Regions from separate parts of the Paenibacillus sp. FSL R5-0345 genome, predicted to be linked through region 4. Evidence: riboswitches for the same ligand, from Rfam matches in the RefSeq annotation. Region 4 holds a riboswitch; each other region holds the start of a gene.
The links. Region 4 has a riboswitch for cyclic di-GMP ahead of R50345_RS10585 (DUF6612 family protein). Riboswitches for the same ligand answer to the same signal wherever they lie in the genome.
Positions count from the first base shown of each region.

Region 1 (4,105 bases), 1.8 Mb from region 4:
GCTCCCTTGCGGGTTACCCCACCGACTTCGGGTGTTGTAAACTCTCGTGGTGTGACGGGCGGTGTGTACAAGACCCGGGAACGTATTCACCGCGGCATGCTGATCCGCGATTACTAGCAATTCCGACTTCATGCAGGCGAGTTGCAGCCTGCAATCCGAACTGAGACCGGCTTTGATGGGATTGGCTCCGCCTCGCGGCTTCGCTTCCCGTTGTACCGGCCATTGTAGTACGTGTGTAGCCCAGGTCATAAGGGGCATGATGATTTGACGTCATCCCCACCTTCCTCCGGTTTGTCACCGGCAGTCACTCTAGAGTGCCCAACATTACTTGCTGGCAACTAAAGTTAAGGGTTGCGCTCGTTGCGGGACTTAACCCAACATCTCACGACACGAGCTGACGACAACCATGCACCACCTGTCTCCTCTGTCCCGAAGGTCGCCACTATCTCTAGTGGATTCAGAGGGATGTCAAGACCTGGTAAGGTTCTTCGCGTTGCTTCGAATTAAACCACATACTCCACTGCTTGTGCGGGTCCCCGTCAATTCCTTTGAGTTTCAGTCTTGCGACCGTACTCCCCAGGCGGAGTGCTTACTGTGTTAACTTCGGCACCAAGGGTATCGAAACCCCTAACACCTAGCACTCATCGTTTACGGCGTGGACTACCAGGGTATCTAATCCTGTTTGCTCCCCACGCTTTCGCGCCTCAGCGTCAGTTACAGCCCAGAAAGTCGCCTTCGCCACTGGTGTTCCTCCACATATCTACGCATTTCACCGCTACACGTGGAATTCCACTTTCCTCTTCTGTACTCAAGTCACCCAGTTTCCAGTGCGACCTTAGGTTGAGCCCAAGGTTTAAACACCAGACTTAAATGACCGCCTGCGCGCGCTTTACGCCCAATAATTCCGGACAACGCTTGCCCCCTACGTATTACCGCGGCTGCTGGCACGTAGTTAGCCGGGGCTTTCTTCTCAGGTACCGTCACTCCGATAGCAGTTACTCTACCGGACGTTCTTCCCTGGCAACAGAGCTTTACGATCCGAAAACCTTCATCACTCACGCGGCGTTGCTCCGTCAGGCTTTCGCCCATTGCGGAAGATTCCCTACTGCTGCCTCCCGTAGGAGTCTGGGCCGTGTCTCAGTCCCAGTGTGGCCGTTCACCCTCTCAGGTCGGCTACGCATCGTCGCCTTGGTGGGCCGTTACCCCACCAACTAGCTAATGCGCCGCAGGCCCATCCCTCAGTGACAGATTGCTCCGTCTTTCATTCTTTCTTCAGGAGAAAAAAGAAATTATCCGGTATTAGCTACCGTTTCCGGTAGTTATCCCAGTCTAAGGGGCAGGTTGCCTACGTGTTACTCACCCGTCCGCCGCTAAGTTATTTCGAAAGCAAGCTTTCAAAATAACTCCGCTCGACTTGCATGTATTAGGCACGCCGCCAGCGTTCGTCCTGAGCCAGGATCAAACTCTCCAATTAGTATTGAAAAGAGCGATATGCTCATTTTGAAACATCTGACGAGAAAATTAATTCTCTAATTTGGATTTCACTTTCGTGATTTCCTACTCACTCGTTGTTCAGTTTTCAAAGATCAAGTTCTCGTTGGCGCCGTTTAATGTCTCAGCAGCAACTCTTATAATATATCATGTTGTTCTCAGTAATGCAAGCTTTATTTTTCGAAAGCCGTTTATATAACTCTCTCAAACATTGCCTGTACGCTGTCTAACAACGCTTAACTATAATAACCTATCTACTCATAGAAAAGCAACCCCTAATAGAAAAATAAACAACCAGCTTAATTATTAAGCTGGTTGTTTATTTAATAGAGTTATGATTCTAGCGTTTCAAATTAATAGTATTTTGCTGCAGTATACTTACTTGAAGCCTTAATAAAATCCGTATTCTTCTTACTCTTCGCTGCCGATGCATCTACCGTGGTATCAATAGTAACCCATTTCCCATCCATCAATACTTCATTCCATGCATGGTATTGCGTAACGTAGCTAGTATTCCCCATCACCAATTTAGCAGGCACATCTACACTACGCAGCATTGCGGCAAAAAGAGAAGCATAGTCATAGCAGATTCCCTTTTTAGTATTCAAAGTGTTGTTAATGTTCGGAATGTAATCTGTTGTTACATTATTAGCAAGAGAATAATCATATTGCACATTAGCAACTACATAGTTATAGATTGCTTTAACTTTCTCTTCATCTGTTGTTTTACCTTTTGTAAGCTCTTTAGCCTTAACGATTGCTTTATCAGAAGAACTCCATTTCACATTCTGTACGGAGCCCAAATATACGGAATTTGAGTCGTTCATAGTTAAATCTACTACTTCAGAATAGAGAGCCTTATATTTATTACCCGTTGTATTCTCAAGAACAGAAACTTTATAAGTCCCATTCCCTTGTTGCAAAGGGAAGTCCTCAGCTTGTCCAGAAGCATATAAATTGTATGTATAGCTACTGTTATCTTTTGTGATCATCAGCTTAACTCTTTTATCTTTTGGAATATCGTAGTTAATACCGATTACACCTTGAGCCAATTTGGATGTATTCAACCAGTTTGAATCTGCGCTTGCAGCTTGAGCTGTGCTTACTGGAACCGAAGTAATCAGCACGAACAGCGCCACCATCATAAAATAAACCTTTTTCACGGATAAAACTCCTTTCGGTAGCTGGCTGCCATCCTTTCGGGAAGGCCCTTTAGCTTTGCGTCCCTACCTTTCGATAGGTTTGCCGTTATCGTATAAGCTCTATCTGTTCTAATTTCGCTAGACAAATTAACAGAATCAGTCCAAGTAGAAATATGAATCTTAGATTCTTATATATTTTATAAAAACAAAAAAAGCCTCTTCATTCGGTAACTGGCTGCCATCCTTACGGGAAGGCCCTTTAGCTTTGCGTCCCTACCTTTCGATAGGTTTGCCGTTTATCGTGTTTAGCTTTTATAGTCTTATACTACCATATTTATCCTCGTAAACAAGAACAAAATTGCTAGTTTTACTATTATTTTATAGTTATCTCTCTGTATTTCAGTTCTCTTGTCATTTCTCATCAACTATTAGGTAAGCTTAGCATGAACAATCAAACGATGTGTAGGATCTACTAGTGGGTCACACGTAATTAGAGTAAGAATCTTATCCTTGTTATTCCCGTCAAGAACAGACACATCACTGGGAAGTACAACAGAAATATCATAAACCTCGTAATTATATACCTGATCGCTCGTTTTTACCGTGATTACATCCCCAACCACAACTTCATTCAATCTGTTAAACAATCTGCCCGTAGTTCTAGCTCTATGAGCAGCTATTGCGGCGTTCCCGATTTCTCCAAGCGGGGCCGTTTCTTTCATATGGGCCGCAGCATGCTTCATATTTGCTTTTGTTGCTCCTTCTAATACTGGCAGCTTCAGATCAATCTTAGCAATCTCTATTAATGCGATAACTTTGCCGCCCACTTCAATCTCCGGTTCTGGCTTTTCTGTTTCTTGAGGCTGTGCCTGTGCATCTAGAACGGATTCCTCTGCTAGTAGCTGAGTGACCTCGGCATATCTACTCTTCAGATCAGGTGGTGGAGTGCTTTCGATGGTGCTCAGTTCAGCCGTTTCTAATAGCTTCTCCTGCTGCCAGTCGTTATACCATTCGTTAGCTTTTGGATAGAGCATGATAAGGATCCCAGCCAGTATGAGCACATACGAGAATTTACGCATGATTTTCACCTCCGTGGATTGGTTCTACTGCACTTTAGAATACCCATTTACGACTTCCGAAGAAGTTAATGATCACCGTCACAAACGTTACTAATACCTTAGAGATCAACACTTGAATGCCTAGTTTGTCAGTCAACAGATGCATTAGCAACAGCGATATTCCGAGCACTACCAGATTCAGTATGATAAACTTCAGCAACTGAGCCTTATCAAAGCCCTCTTTACTGCCACGATTGTGATCCTTGAAGGTAACTTTTTTATTCAAAATAAAGCTGTTCGCTGTCCCTGCACTATAAGAAATCACCTGTGCCAACGCATATACCATTCCAAGTGAGTTCAGTAATGTGAAGATTACGAAATCAATTAGGGTATTCACCAAACCTACGGCATTAA
Region 1 covers NZ_CP009281.1:675,126-679,230, reverse strand. The annotation lists rRNA gene R50345_RS03070 (16S ribosomal RNA) at 1-1,474, opposite strand, end outside; gene R50345_RS03065 (transglutaminase-like domain-containing protein) at 1,845-2,654, opposite strand; cyclic di-GMP riboswitch class I at 2,668-2,748, opposite strand; cyclic di-GMP riboswitch class I at 2,857-2,937, opposite strand; gene R50345_RS03060 (class D sortase) at 3,062-3,712, opposite strand; gene R50345_RS03055 (GtrA family protein) at 3,747-4,105, opposite strand, start outside.
Region 1: it holds a riboswitch for cyclic di-GMP, as region 4 does, so the genes downstream of both, R50345_RS03065 (transglutaminase-like domain-containing protein) here and R50345_RS10585 (DUF6612 family protein) in region 4, are expected to answer to the same signal.

Region 2 (4,105 bases), 2.1 Mb from region 4:
TTTCAAAAGGGGATTTTACTAGTAGAGCCGACGAGAACGGGTCTATGGGGGACGTAAGCCGTTCCTTTAATACTATGATTGACAAGCTCAAGAAGATTTTGACAGAAGCATCACAAATCACTCGTCAAGTTATGGATGCAAGCCGTGGAATCGAAGATAAGAATCAGAATTTGAAAATTGTCATGGCACAGGTAGCCTCTTCGTCTAACGAGCTAGCTCTTGGTGCAAATGAAATATCTACGGATATCGCTGAAATGACAGAATCCATTAAAGATATTGAGAATAAAGTATCCAATTATACGAACTCAACAAAAGAAATGAACAGACGTTCAATACATACATTAGAGCTAGTTGAACAAGGACGCCAATCCGTTGATACGCAAGCTGAAGGCATGCGTAAAAACATCCAGGCTACTCAAAAAGTAGCTGACACTATCGAAGCCCTTTCTCAAAATGCTCGCGGAATTACGATGATCACAAAGACCATTACTGAGATCGCTGAACAGACCAACCTGTTATCACTAAATGCTTCCATCGAAGCAGCGCGTGCAGGAGAACATGGTCGAGGATTTGCTGTAGTCGCACAGGAGGTTCGCAAGCTCGCTGAAGAATCAACGGCTTCTACGAAGGAAGTCTTTGGCTTGGTTCGGAGCATCGAAACTGATATTAAACAAGCGATTGATAATATCGCTATCAACGAAGAAGTCGTACAGGTACAGAATGAGATGATCACTCAATCTGCTCATATCTTTGCTCAAATCGTGCAAAGTGTACAGTATATTACCGAGCAGATCTCCTCCTTCTCTGCCGAAAGTGATCTTATGTTGGAAAGTGCATTGAAAATCTCAAGTGCAATCGAGAATATCTCTGCGATCACGCAGCAAACCGCTGCCGGCACCGAAGAAGTATCAGCCGCTATGAATGAACAAATTAATGCCCTGCAGTCCGTTGCAGAAGAAACTGAGAAAATGACTCAGGCTGTATTTAATCTACAGAAGACGATCCATATTTTCAAGTTTTAAGTGACGTCCAAATCATATAAACAAATTCAAAAACTGCTCCTAAGCTTAGACTTAGGAGCAGTTTTTTTATATCTATTATTTCATAGGTTCGACAAGACTTTCGTCAAAATTCGAGTTAATTTGCGATAATATATTGACAAAGAGTGTCTAGGAATATATTGTAAAGGAAAATTCTTCTTATAAATTTCTAAATTAATATTGGCAAAATCTTCGAAAGAGGATGACGCAAAACCATGGATCTACAGCCTCATTTTTAATCTGAGGCCATGACTGCCAGGTTGCTGAAAACCAAGACGACTGGACTTTTGTTCAGTCTCTATGGCGATTTATGCTACCAACCTGTGCCCTATTTTAGAGCACAGGTTTTCTAGTGTTTGGTTTTAAAATAACAATCAACTTGTGAGGTGTATTTTTTGAAGACAGTCGCAGATTACATGTCGGAAGCACTACGGAACCTTGGTGTTACCCATTCCTTTGGTATCATCGGTAAATCCATTTGTCCTATCGTTCTTAAAATGGTAGATTACGGTATTGAATTTATTCCTGGAAGACATGAAAGCAGTTCCGGCTTCGAAGCAGCTGGGTATGCGCTGAAAACTGGAAAAATAGGCGTAGCTTTTGGCACTTCCGGTCCTGGTGGAACAAACCTACTAACTGCAGCAGCACATGCTAAGGCCAACAACCTACCTGTCCTATTTATTACTGGCCATCAATCTATTAAAGAGCTTGGAATTCCCCAATGTCAGGACTCTACCTCTTTTCTAGCTGATTTAGCTGATATGTTTAGACCTGCCACCTTATATAGCAAGCTTATTGAACGTGGAGATCACTTTAGCACAATCTTTAATCATGCCATATCCATTGCTTTGAGCGGTAATCGTGGTCCCGTTCACCTTTGTATTCCCTTTGATGTACAAACGGAATTGCTAGAGGAATGTAATATTGTAATCCCTGAACGCGAATCACTGGTCAGCCATGCTAATATCGACCGTGTACTTGATGCTATAAATAACTCAAAGAATCCAATAATTATCGCGGGTAAAGGCGTTAACCGCTCAGGAGCACATAGTGAGCTAATTCAATTAGCAGAAACATTTAATATTCCTGTAGTTACATCTCCAGGTGGTAAAGGAGCTATAGCTTGGGATCATCCACTCTATCACGGTCCAATTGGAGTAGGCGGTTGTACCCATGGGGATGACTTGCTGAATCAAAGTGATCTATTTATCGTTCTCGGGTCACGTTTAAGCGATATGACTATTTGTAATCTTAAAAAGGAAAATCATCCTGCAACATTAATTCAGTTTGATAGCGATCCGACTTTTGTCGGAAAAATATTGTTCTCTAAAACGATTCCAGTGACTGGAGATCTACGTGACAATCTAGTTTGCTATCTCAATAATATTGACACGAACAACATCACAAAACGCGAAGCACCGACAAATTCCGATTATACCGAAGAGCCTCCGATTTTACCAAACCTTTCACTTGCATCGGTCTTGAGTACGATGAGTGATTTGATTCCTTATAACAGCACAGTCTTTGTTGATGATGGAAGTCACGGTTTCCATGCTGCGAAATGGTACAAGGTTAAGAAACCTGGCAGTTTTGTATTCGATGCTTACTTTGCTTGTATGGGTAATTCCATCGGGATGGCAATTGGCGCAAAGGTTGCTGCACCAGAAGAAACGATCTTCTGCATTACAGGAGACGGCTGCTTTATGATGCTAGGCGCAGAGATTAACGCTGCTGTCTGCAAGGATATTCCTGTCATATTCATTGTTGTGAATAATAAACAGCTAGATATGGCTCTAAAAGGTATGGAAAAAACTACAGGACGTATTGACGGAACGATCTACGAAGTCCCTATGGACGCTGTGAAATTCGCAGAATCATTTGGTGCTACGGGTTACAAATGTGAGACAGCTGAGGAGTTCGAAACAGCTATCAAGGACGCTGTTGCCATCAACCGTGTTGCCGTCATTGAACTGCTAACAGACCGTGATGAGGTCCCTCCGACTGCTCATCGTACTTTGAACCTAAATTAGGAGGTCACTTATGAAAGACAATGTAAACAGTGGTCTTAACCACTTCACGAATCTCTCAGGAGACTACGGAGCTAAGGCACTGGCTCCGATTAAAGAACATTTCCCTGATTTGGCTGAATTTATTATGGGAAATGCCTACGGCGATATTTTTCAACGCAACACAATCGAAGCTGACTGGAAGGAAATCGCAGTTATCTCTGCCCTGATTTCGATGGGTCAGTTTGATCAATTGGGTGTTCATTATGTCATGGCTCTTCGTGTGGGAGTTACTGTAGAACAACTCAAAGGGATTCTATTACACTTAGTACCCGCAATAGGGGCACCTAGAATCATTACCGCTTTTAATATCCTTCTCGAAACGATTGAAGAAATAAAGTAACTATATGCCGGATGGCAAAATGTAGCATTTGTTATTGAATATTAAATATTGCAACACAAAAAGCGGCAGGCCAAGGATAATCCTTAGCTTGCCGCTTTTTGTGTTAATCTGTGATGGGGACTTTAGGACTCACTGGCAAAGGACAAACCTTTCTCCGTGAGCGCACGCCGTAATTGATTAAGTGCCTTAGGTCCCATCCCGTGTAACTGCAGAAGCTCTGACTCAGTGAGCTTACTGATTTGGTGAATCTCTGTATACCCAGCACCATGGAGTGCTCGAAGCGCAGGCTTGGCCAATCCAGTCGGAAGATCTGATTCTGATCCGCCAAGCATTCCTGCAGGATCAGTTTCTATATTTCTGTTCTTAGACATATGCATCTCCCTGATCACTGATATCCTTCATGTTTCTCCCAGCCCATGGTACGCGCTACAGCGTCTTTCCAGGCGCTGTAACGATGTTCACGCTCATCCATACCCATTACAGGTGAAAAGACCCTCTCCGCTTTATTGAAGCTTTCCAGCTGTTCTCTTGTCCAGACCCCAGAGGTTAATCCAGCCAAAAGCGCTGCTCCCAGCGCAGTCGTCTCCGCATATGTAGTTCGAGTAACTTCACTACCGAGGATATCAGACTGGAACTGCATCAGCAAATCATTACGA
Region 2 covers NZ_CP009281.1:4,584,958-4,589,062, forward strand. The annotation lists gene R50345_RS20410 (methyl-accepting chemotaxis protein) at 1-1,022, shown strand, start outside; cyclic di-GMP riboswitch class I at 1,213-1,308, shown strand; gene R50345_RS20415 (thiamine pyrophosphate-binding protein) at 1,427-3,070, shown strand; gene R50345_RS20420 (carboxymuconolactone decarboxylase family protein) at 3,081-3,449, shown strand; gene R50345_RS20425 (helix-hairpin-helix domain-containing protein) at 3,572-3,820, opposite strand; gene glpK (glycerol kinase GlpK) at 3,835-4,105, opposite strand, start outside.
Region 2: it holds a riboswitch for cyclic di-GMP, as region 4 does, so the genes downstream of both, R50345_RS20415 (thiamine pyrophosphate-binding protein) here and R50345_RS10585 (DUF6612 family protein) in region 4, are expected to answer to the same signal.

Region 3 (4,105 bases), 2.6 Mb from region 4:
TGGTCAGTTCGGTCCAGTAACCCGGGTGCGCCAATTCCAACTGCCAGTAGGCACCGAGCTGTGCAAATAAGCCCTGCTGATTCATAACCACTTTATTTTCTTCGAGGACATATTTATAAATATCACTCTCAAAAGGAATACGAGTATCCATAGAATCCGCATAGACTGACATCAACATAGACACCATATTATTAGTTACTTCACCATATTCCCGTTCACCCATAGCCAAGCGATGCCCAATTTCATGATTCAATCCCCAACCTGGATAGACTTTGTTAAAATCACCCAAAATCGTCGCTACGGTCCCAATTTGTATCCCAGTATGATCTCCCGCGGCATACATTGCACCATAAGGCTGCATCAATCGAATATTTTCACGAATTAGCTTGGCATCATGAATCTCGCTACTGCCATCCAAGCCATAGAAGTCAAAGATCGTCTTCATCCAAGTATCATAGCCGGTTACGGTATTCAGTGGATTGTTTTCTTGTGTAATAAACTTGTTATACGCTTCTGTAGCCGTTCCTGTAAAAATAACATGATCGCTGACCATTTCTACTACATCAATAAGTTTGCGATCTTGAACATTCGGATGTGCTGCCTTATCTTCATCTATTTTTTGTTTGTAGGTGGTTAGGAAGGCTTTGAATTGTTCTGGATCTGTGGTCTTTGTCATCATAGGGATCTTCGTAAGCCCCTCGAACCGGATCAAAGGTGCTTTTCCTTGTTGCTCAGCTGTATATGGATTGACGATATATACTGTACCGCCCTTAGTCACATCATGTGCATAATAACTATTCGTCGCGAACTCAGGAACGGTTATAGTGTTTTTACCAGGACGTAATTGCACGCTTCTAGCCCAAACATTCCAAGCAGCCTCTTGTTGCGAAAATACTATTGCAGGCAATTTATCAGTAGAAGCTGCGTCTACATAAACATTGATCGTATCTCCAGGCATTGCAACGAGTCCCGTAGGTTGGTTGTTCGTACCGAAACCAATTCTCAGGTTTTGCTGTGCATGCTTTTTCATATCTCCACGCTGTTCAGCCTCAATAATGGTGCCTTCGGTTTGAACTTCACCATTTACTAGCTTCTTAGCCAAATCCAATGAGTCTTTAAGGATTGGATAGAGCGGATGTACTTTTGCCGCTTCTTCTAATTCATTGATTGCATTGGCGCTATTATAAGCAGGAACAACCGCACTCATCGTTCCATCTGTGAAAATACCATTCACAGCTTCGCTTACTTTATCCTCTGTATAAAATCTAAATTCAGCCGCAAAAGGTCTGTTAATATTGGCTTTTGTGAACTTGAATTTCAATCTTTTAAACTTCGTAGGCTCGAATTTAAACTCCAGAAAGTCGTTCGTACTAGTCGCGGTTCCGCTAGATACGAGCTGAAAGGTCTCTCCCTTACTCGTCTCTGATGCATAGATTTCAAAAGCTTCTGGGAACCCTTTGCGATTATCTCTAGCCAGGAAAGCCACTCTGTCTAATACTTTGGCCTGTGCTAATTCAAACACGACTTCATTCGTGAAGCTGTCGTCATTATTTTTGTTCGTTTCCCAATGTGTATTAGGCAGATCATCGAGCATGTATTCCGGTTTCGTACCTGGGTAGCTTCCACCATTCACCGTTACTTTTGATACGTTTGAGTTTGGCATTCTGTAAGCTTCGCTATAGGCATTTTCATATGCTGTGCCATACCCCTTTAACTTCGAAACCTTAGCTGCCGTTTCCTCTACTTGATGGTTTTCCAGAAGCACCTTTGCATTCTCTATATCTGCTTGAAACTGCGTGTACAGTGGATGTAACTGCACTTCTTGTTCTAAAGCGGTTAACTTCTCTACCGTATTAAATGCTGCACTAACTTGACTCAAGGTATCATCTGTAAATAAGTTTTTCATCTTTGCCGATATGGCATCTTCTTTGTAAAAAGAAAACTCTGCTGCACTCGCCCAATCTTGGTTAGCTTTTTTGAAGACAAATTTAAGTCTCTTGAAGGCTGTAGGTGCAAACTGAATCTCTACTACGTCACCTGCTCCGCCTTTATATTCTCCAGAGGATATTAGTGTAAAATCGCCTGCATCCGTAGTTGAGCCATAAATATCAAATTCCTGAGCAAACCCCTTACCCTTTGCACCGGATTGTCTTGCAGCGTATACGATTCTATTTAATTCCGTGGACTCATTAAAAACAAAGACAACCTCATTCGTAAACGTTGAGCTATTCGGTTTGCCTGTTTCCCAATGCGTACTCATATCGCCATCAATAGCCTTAGCTATTGGTGAACCTGAGTAGTTGCCACCGTTATTCGTGATGGATTTAATATTTGCAGGATTCATTTTAAAAACATCGTTATAAGCGCTTAGGATAGCCTTTCCATACAGATCAAACGGAATAACTGACGCACTGCTTAATAGCTCAGCTTTGCTTTGTACTACGCTGTTCACTACACTTACCTTACTTACATCACTTGCTAAAGCATAACCTGCCTCGCTCGAAAAACTGGCTATCATGGCTGCTGATGTAGCGATTGCAATCATTTTTTTCATCTTTTCTACCCCCAGATGTAATATGAATCTCTTCTGTACCCAAAAATGGGCACAAAAAAAACTACCCCAAAAGAGTAGCTTGATTGCGTATAAAGTCCATAAAAATTAAGACTTAATTTTTATTAAACTTTAACAAGCATAAACGCCTCGGCGCCCTTCTAAGGACGATACGCGTTTAAGCGAGAAATATAAGACATTAAGTATAGGTGTATAACTTATACTCACTTATATTTTAACAAAAAGCGTAATACACTCTTTGGCAGCTGGCTGACAATAGTTATAATAACCTTAGTCCCTATAGCTTTGCGTCCCTACATTTCCATAGGTTTGCCTATGAAGTTTCGAATACATTACAAAGAGTAACATAACGCTACATCTGATCGCATGATTAATTGGTATGAAATCCGAATAGGTAATTGCAATTAGTTTTTCTGTTCTGATAGATATTTTTTATTAACTATCCCAGACTATGAATGATACTTTAGAACTGCTTAGCGGCTTAATCTCCTAGCCCAAACAAACGCCGAAACCAATTCCACATATCACCCGTGATCGGAATTAACCCGAAACCATGCTCTCCAACAGCGATTACACCATATGCCCATTGTCCAATAGCTATCGCCCCAAACGCCGTATCGCCTATGGCTATCGCTCCCAATGCTTTTTCGGCTATCGCGATCGCTCCCACAGCCACTCCTGCAATCGCAATTGCTCCCGCGGCAAAGCCAAGCCAACTAAGTGCTATCGCTCCGAGCGCTAACCACATCCCCAGTGATATAGCACCTACGGATAGTACACCGACGCTTATTGCACCTATGGATATCAAGCCTATAGCTACATCTCCAATAGCAATTAAACCAACAGCCGTCTTCACTTGTGGCTTGCTTCCGTAACCATACCCCTGACCTGAGTATCGACCCAAATTGCTGCGAATACTTACCACCGGAAATGATGGAGACGGCCATTGATAATCAATTTCCCGTCCACCTAACCCTCTAGAATCCGCCCAGCGCGTGATGTACTTATGCCATTTCATATCCATCCCGTCCCCCTTCTCAATTACCTTAATTATACAACCCCGGGGTTTACCTGTACTCAGACTCTGACCTGAAATCCATCTCATCCTCTAGACGGAGATATGCTCCTTAGGATCACTGTTTGGGAATAGGATCAGGCTTTCCAAATAAATATCCCTGAAACAACTGATAACCACTCTGCTTGAGCCATTCAAAGTCCTCTCTAAACTCCACACCTTCTGCTAAAGGAACGGATTGGATTTCTAAAGCTTTTTCTAAAAATTGTTTAGCTATTTTCTGTTTGTTCAGATCGCTGGACACACCCTGCACATATTTCATATCCAGCTTCATGTAATGGGGTTTAAGCTCCAATAACATCTCGATTGTGCTGAAGCCCTCGCCAACATCATCTAAAGCGTATTCAAATCCCCGATCCTTGTAATATGTCAAAATAGCTTTCAAATGAGCGAGATCATCCACTTTCTCCGTCTCAACAACTTCAAAGACAAAAAGAGACGGATCGACGCCTAATTGA
Region 3 covers NZ_CP009281.1:6,608,248-6,612,352, forward strand. The annotation lists gene R50345_RS29150 (NPCBM/NEW2 domain-containing protein) at 1-2,554, opposite strand, end outside; cyclic di-GMP riboswitch class I at 2,810-2,896, opposite strand; gene R50345_RS29155 (hypothetical protein) at 3,054-3,590, opposite strand; gene R50345_RS29160 (EAL domain-containing protein) at 3,706-4,105, opposite strand, start outside.
Region 3: it holds a riboswitch for cyclic di-GMP, as region 4 does, so the genes downstream of both, R50345_RS29150 (NPCBM/NEW2 domain-containing protein) here and R50345_RS10585 (DUF6612 family protein) in region 4, are expected to answer to the same signal.

Region 4 (4,105 bases):
AAGAGTGTTTTTTCTTATGTTTTATTAATATTGATTATTTTAATAAGTGGATGCAGCGGTAGTAATCAAGATAGGGTTTTATCGATGAATTATGATTTCGCTGAGCCGTTTAGATTTCCATTTGAAGTGAATGAAGTTCGTACGAAGATAGAACTTGATAATCCATATATACTCCAACAATATATCTTTCATTATAAAAACAAGCAGACCACACAGGAAATTAGGTTGATTCTAAGTAAGGTTATAAATGATCCAGAGAAAGTATCTGAACAAGGTAAACAACCTTATACACTAAAAAACGGAAAACAGGCTTATTACGATGAGGATGAGACCAGTCAATCTATTTGGTGGGAGAGCAAAGATGGTTTCTTGGCCCGCTTTGTTTATTATATCAACGGAAATCTTGATCTGTTAGGTGATTACAAACTGGATGATTCCGATCTAGTAGACTTAGCTAATCAAGTTCAATAGTATTTATAGAAACACTTCCCTTCATAAAAAATTCATCATGGAATGGGACGGAAATATAGAAGAAGTTGAATTAAACAGGTAGAACAAATTACGCCATTATTGAGAATAGGATGTGTTAAATGGTTAGAAAGTTTGCGGTTCTTTTATTGAGCTTTTGCTTGATAATGACTACACCGCTTGTTATAGGGACAGCGTCTGCTGACAAATCTATTCAGATGTTTGTGAATAATGTAAAGGTTGCTGGCGTTCATCCGATCTTAAAGTCTGGTGTTATGTACGTGCCGTATCGCCAATTTTTCTCCGCCATGGGTTATAAGGTATCATTTGATCCTGATACTCGTAAAATCTCAGGGGTCATAAGAGGTGCCAAAATCGAATTCTGGGCTGGTGAGGCTATCATTTACTACGACGGAGTGACTTATTATTTGGATAAAGAGATTCCTGTCCTTAATGGACAAGTGTATCTTCCTCTTCGTTTGGTTAGTAACTTAGCGAAATATTCGGTTAGTTATGATCAATCTAAGCTATCTGTGAGCTTGAAACCGTACGGAGAGGGTCAGGAAGCTGCTATTCAAGAACTACTTACGAAATACTACGAAACGTTTAGTCCCCGTTTATTAACATCTGATAATCTTAAATTAGGTTATATGAATCTAGAATATGATTATGAAGCTAATCAACCAATCAGTGAAATCGCAGTTAAAGACTTCAAAGTGACAATAGATCGGATTGAATACACTTCTGCTAGTGAAGCGAATCTTCAAGTAACTTACATTAAGAACACAGAAGAATTGAAGCGAGAAGCTGTGTATCTTTTCGATATTCGATATGAACGAGGACAGTGGAAGATCGCGAATGATAGCTTGATTTTTAATCGTATGGAGCTTCCTGCGGATATTGATAAGAAAGCTGCGGTTATTATGGAGAATCATCAAACCGAGCAGAATGCCGTATTGGCAGATCTAAGAACCTATTACAATGCGTATAACTCCGAAAATCTTGATCTTACTACCCAATATACAGACCCCTCGATTATTAAAGAATGGAATGCTGTTGTGTTCAGTTCGGTGACATGGGAAAGTATGATGAAGGGGCACTTTGCCAATTCTGAATCGAGGTACTTGCTAACCGACGAACGAGTCGTTTACCTAGGAGAAAAGGAAGCTGTCGTCCATGGGAAACTCGATTGGAGCGATGTTACATACAATGAAGGGGTAGACAATGATAAATACGAAGCTCTTATTTACTTGAAATATGTTAAGGGTCATTGGACTTATAATACTGACACCAGCCTAGACCAGGACTTTGATGAAAGAGAAAACAGCAATTTGAATAAAAATTAATCTATTACCTTTATTGTAAAGATAAATGGAAGATAAGTCGTTTACAGGTAAATATGACCATGCTAAAATTGGCAAAGGGACAAACGTCCTTTAATCTAATTTAAACTAATTGAATGTCCGCGTTAAAGGTAAAATCATCGAAAGATGATGACACAAAGCCATGGGTCTAAAGCCTTTCTACAGAAGGAAATGATCGCCAGGCCGCCATAGGGATGTCTTATGAATCATAAAGGATAGTTCTGAAGGACGTGTAGTCTATTTCGAGCTGTTTTTATTATTCCGACCTATACGGTGTTACATTATCGCAAGGGGCCGAAAGGGGAAGTACATGAAGAGTTTTTTTAAAACAATAGGTACAGGGTTGGCAGCGGGTGCTTTATTGCTGTCCGGAACGATCGGATGGATGTCTAATCCTCAAGTTGTGTCTGCAGCTACGACAGCAGCAGTCACTGCGGATCAAATGATCAGCAAAGTAACGGCAGCCTCCAAAGCACTAAAGAATTTCCACTTAGATGTGACCAAAAAACAGGATATTCAAAGCGGAGGGGTGCGTATCAGCAACACCAACACACTGAAGCTGGATATCAACCGTCTGCCGAATTTTGCCGCAGCAGGCACCGTCGATAGCAGTCTTTTAAAAACATCTTACAGCCTGTATGCCAATGACAAGGAGTATTACTATCTTGTAGACGGAAGTGAGCTTATCGATGAATCTGAAGACGAGGGTTACGACGATGACGGGGAGCCCATCGATCCCAATGCACAGTATTGGCTTGGACTGGAGAAGGCGGAGTGGAATGCTTTTTACTCGAAAGGTCAATATGATCCTGTTTCCATGCTTGATTCGGTCAAAAGTTATAAAAAATCGATGAAAGTCAACAATGTTGGCGCACAGACGGTCCTACAGTTCACGATAACTGATCCGACAGCAGCTAAGGGAATAATCGCGCTGTATGACCAGGAGAATCTCTGGGATGGTGAGACCGTTCAACCGAAAAGCGTAACTTGGAAATTGTTCGTCAATACTAAGACCTGGCAGACGGAAAAGCTGACAGTCGATCTGAGTTATGTGCTGACCAGTGACGGAGAAAAAGATACATACACCACGAAAATTGAAGCTAAATATTCCAAGAATAACAAAGGTACAGCCATTGTAAAGCCGGCTGAACTAGAATAATAAAGGCATTTCATATCGAGTAAAAAGCGCTGTTCAATAGAGCAGCGCTTTTTGCTCGATTCTTGACAGTGGCTACCGGTAGTGAGATCAGTAAAGAATAGTTAAATATATAATTGACCTTCCATTTATTAGGGTTTTAGCGCATGCTATTTATGTAATTAATAAACTGAATTAATTTATAAGTACGTGAAATATCATGTTGTAACTATTACATTGACAAGGTATTATGAGTTAGGTGTATATTTACATTTATGATAATTTATTGCGTGTTTATTAAAATTAGGGGAGTGTGAACGATGTTATCATCCACAGAGCTTAGTAAGCTGCACGAAGTGAATTACAGGGAGGACCGCTTAGAGGCACTTAATCATTTTTATGGGGATCTCTGTGATAAGAAAGTAGCTGATGGTTATATTTATTCTCTAAGTCGTTATGGGAAAATATTTGCTAATGGTGCCGGGGGACGTTTCAGTTACGAAGAAGACAGCACCCAAGAAATGAAAACGGATACAATCTTCCGCATTGCTTCAATTACAAAGCTGTTTACAGCGACAGCGATCTGGCAGCTTGCGGATAATGGTAAGATTTTTATGGGGCAGCCTGTTAGTTCTATTCTACCAGAGTTTGATGCGGATCCTTTTAAGCCGATTACAATTGCCCATTTACTGACTCATACCTCCGGCATTGCACCAGATCATGGCACTATAAGTGATACTTACTATAAAAGTGCTTGGTGGTATATTTATGAATCTGAGGTTGGGAAAGAAAACTGGATTCAAGCTGGACTTTCCTATGGGCTTCATTTTCCAGTAGGGACGCAATGGATGTATTCATCGTTCGGATATGTGATCTTGGGTGCAATTATCGAGAAAATAACGGGTGTTTTTGCAGAAGAATACATAATGGACAACATTGTAAAACCCTTAGGAATGAAAGATACTTTCTTTGTTATACCGCCAGAGAAAGCGAGTAGGATCGCCATTCGTTCGGAAGGGGCCAAGGAATATCTTCAGAAGCTGCAAAACGGGGAATTTACGGATGAGGAACAAAGGTCTGAAGAAGAAATCAAGCTTCCCGGAACTGGAGGGGGGTTATATTCAACAGTTACTGATAT
Region 4 covers NZ_CP009281.1:2,459,897-2,464,001, forward strand. The annotation lists gene R50345_RS10575 (hypothetical protein) at 1-471, shown strand, start outside; gene R50345_RS10580 (copper amine oxidase N-terminal domain-containing protein) at 636-1,814, shown strand; cyclic di-GMP riboswitch class I at 1,932-2,023, shown strand; gene R50345_RS10585 (DUF6612 family protein) at 2,143-2,991, shown strand; gene R50345_RS10590 (serine hydrolase domain-containing protein) at 3,288-4,105, shown strand, end outside.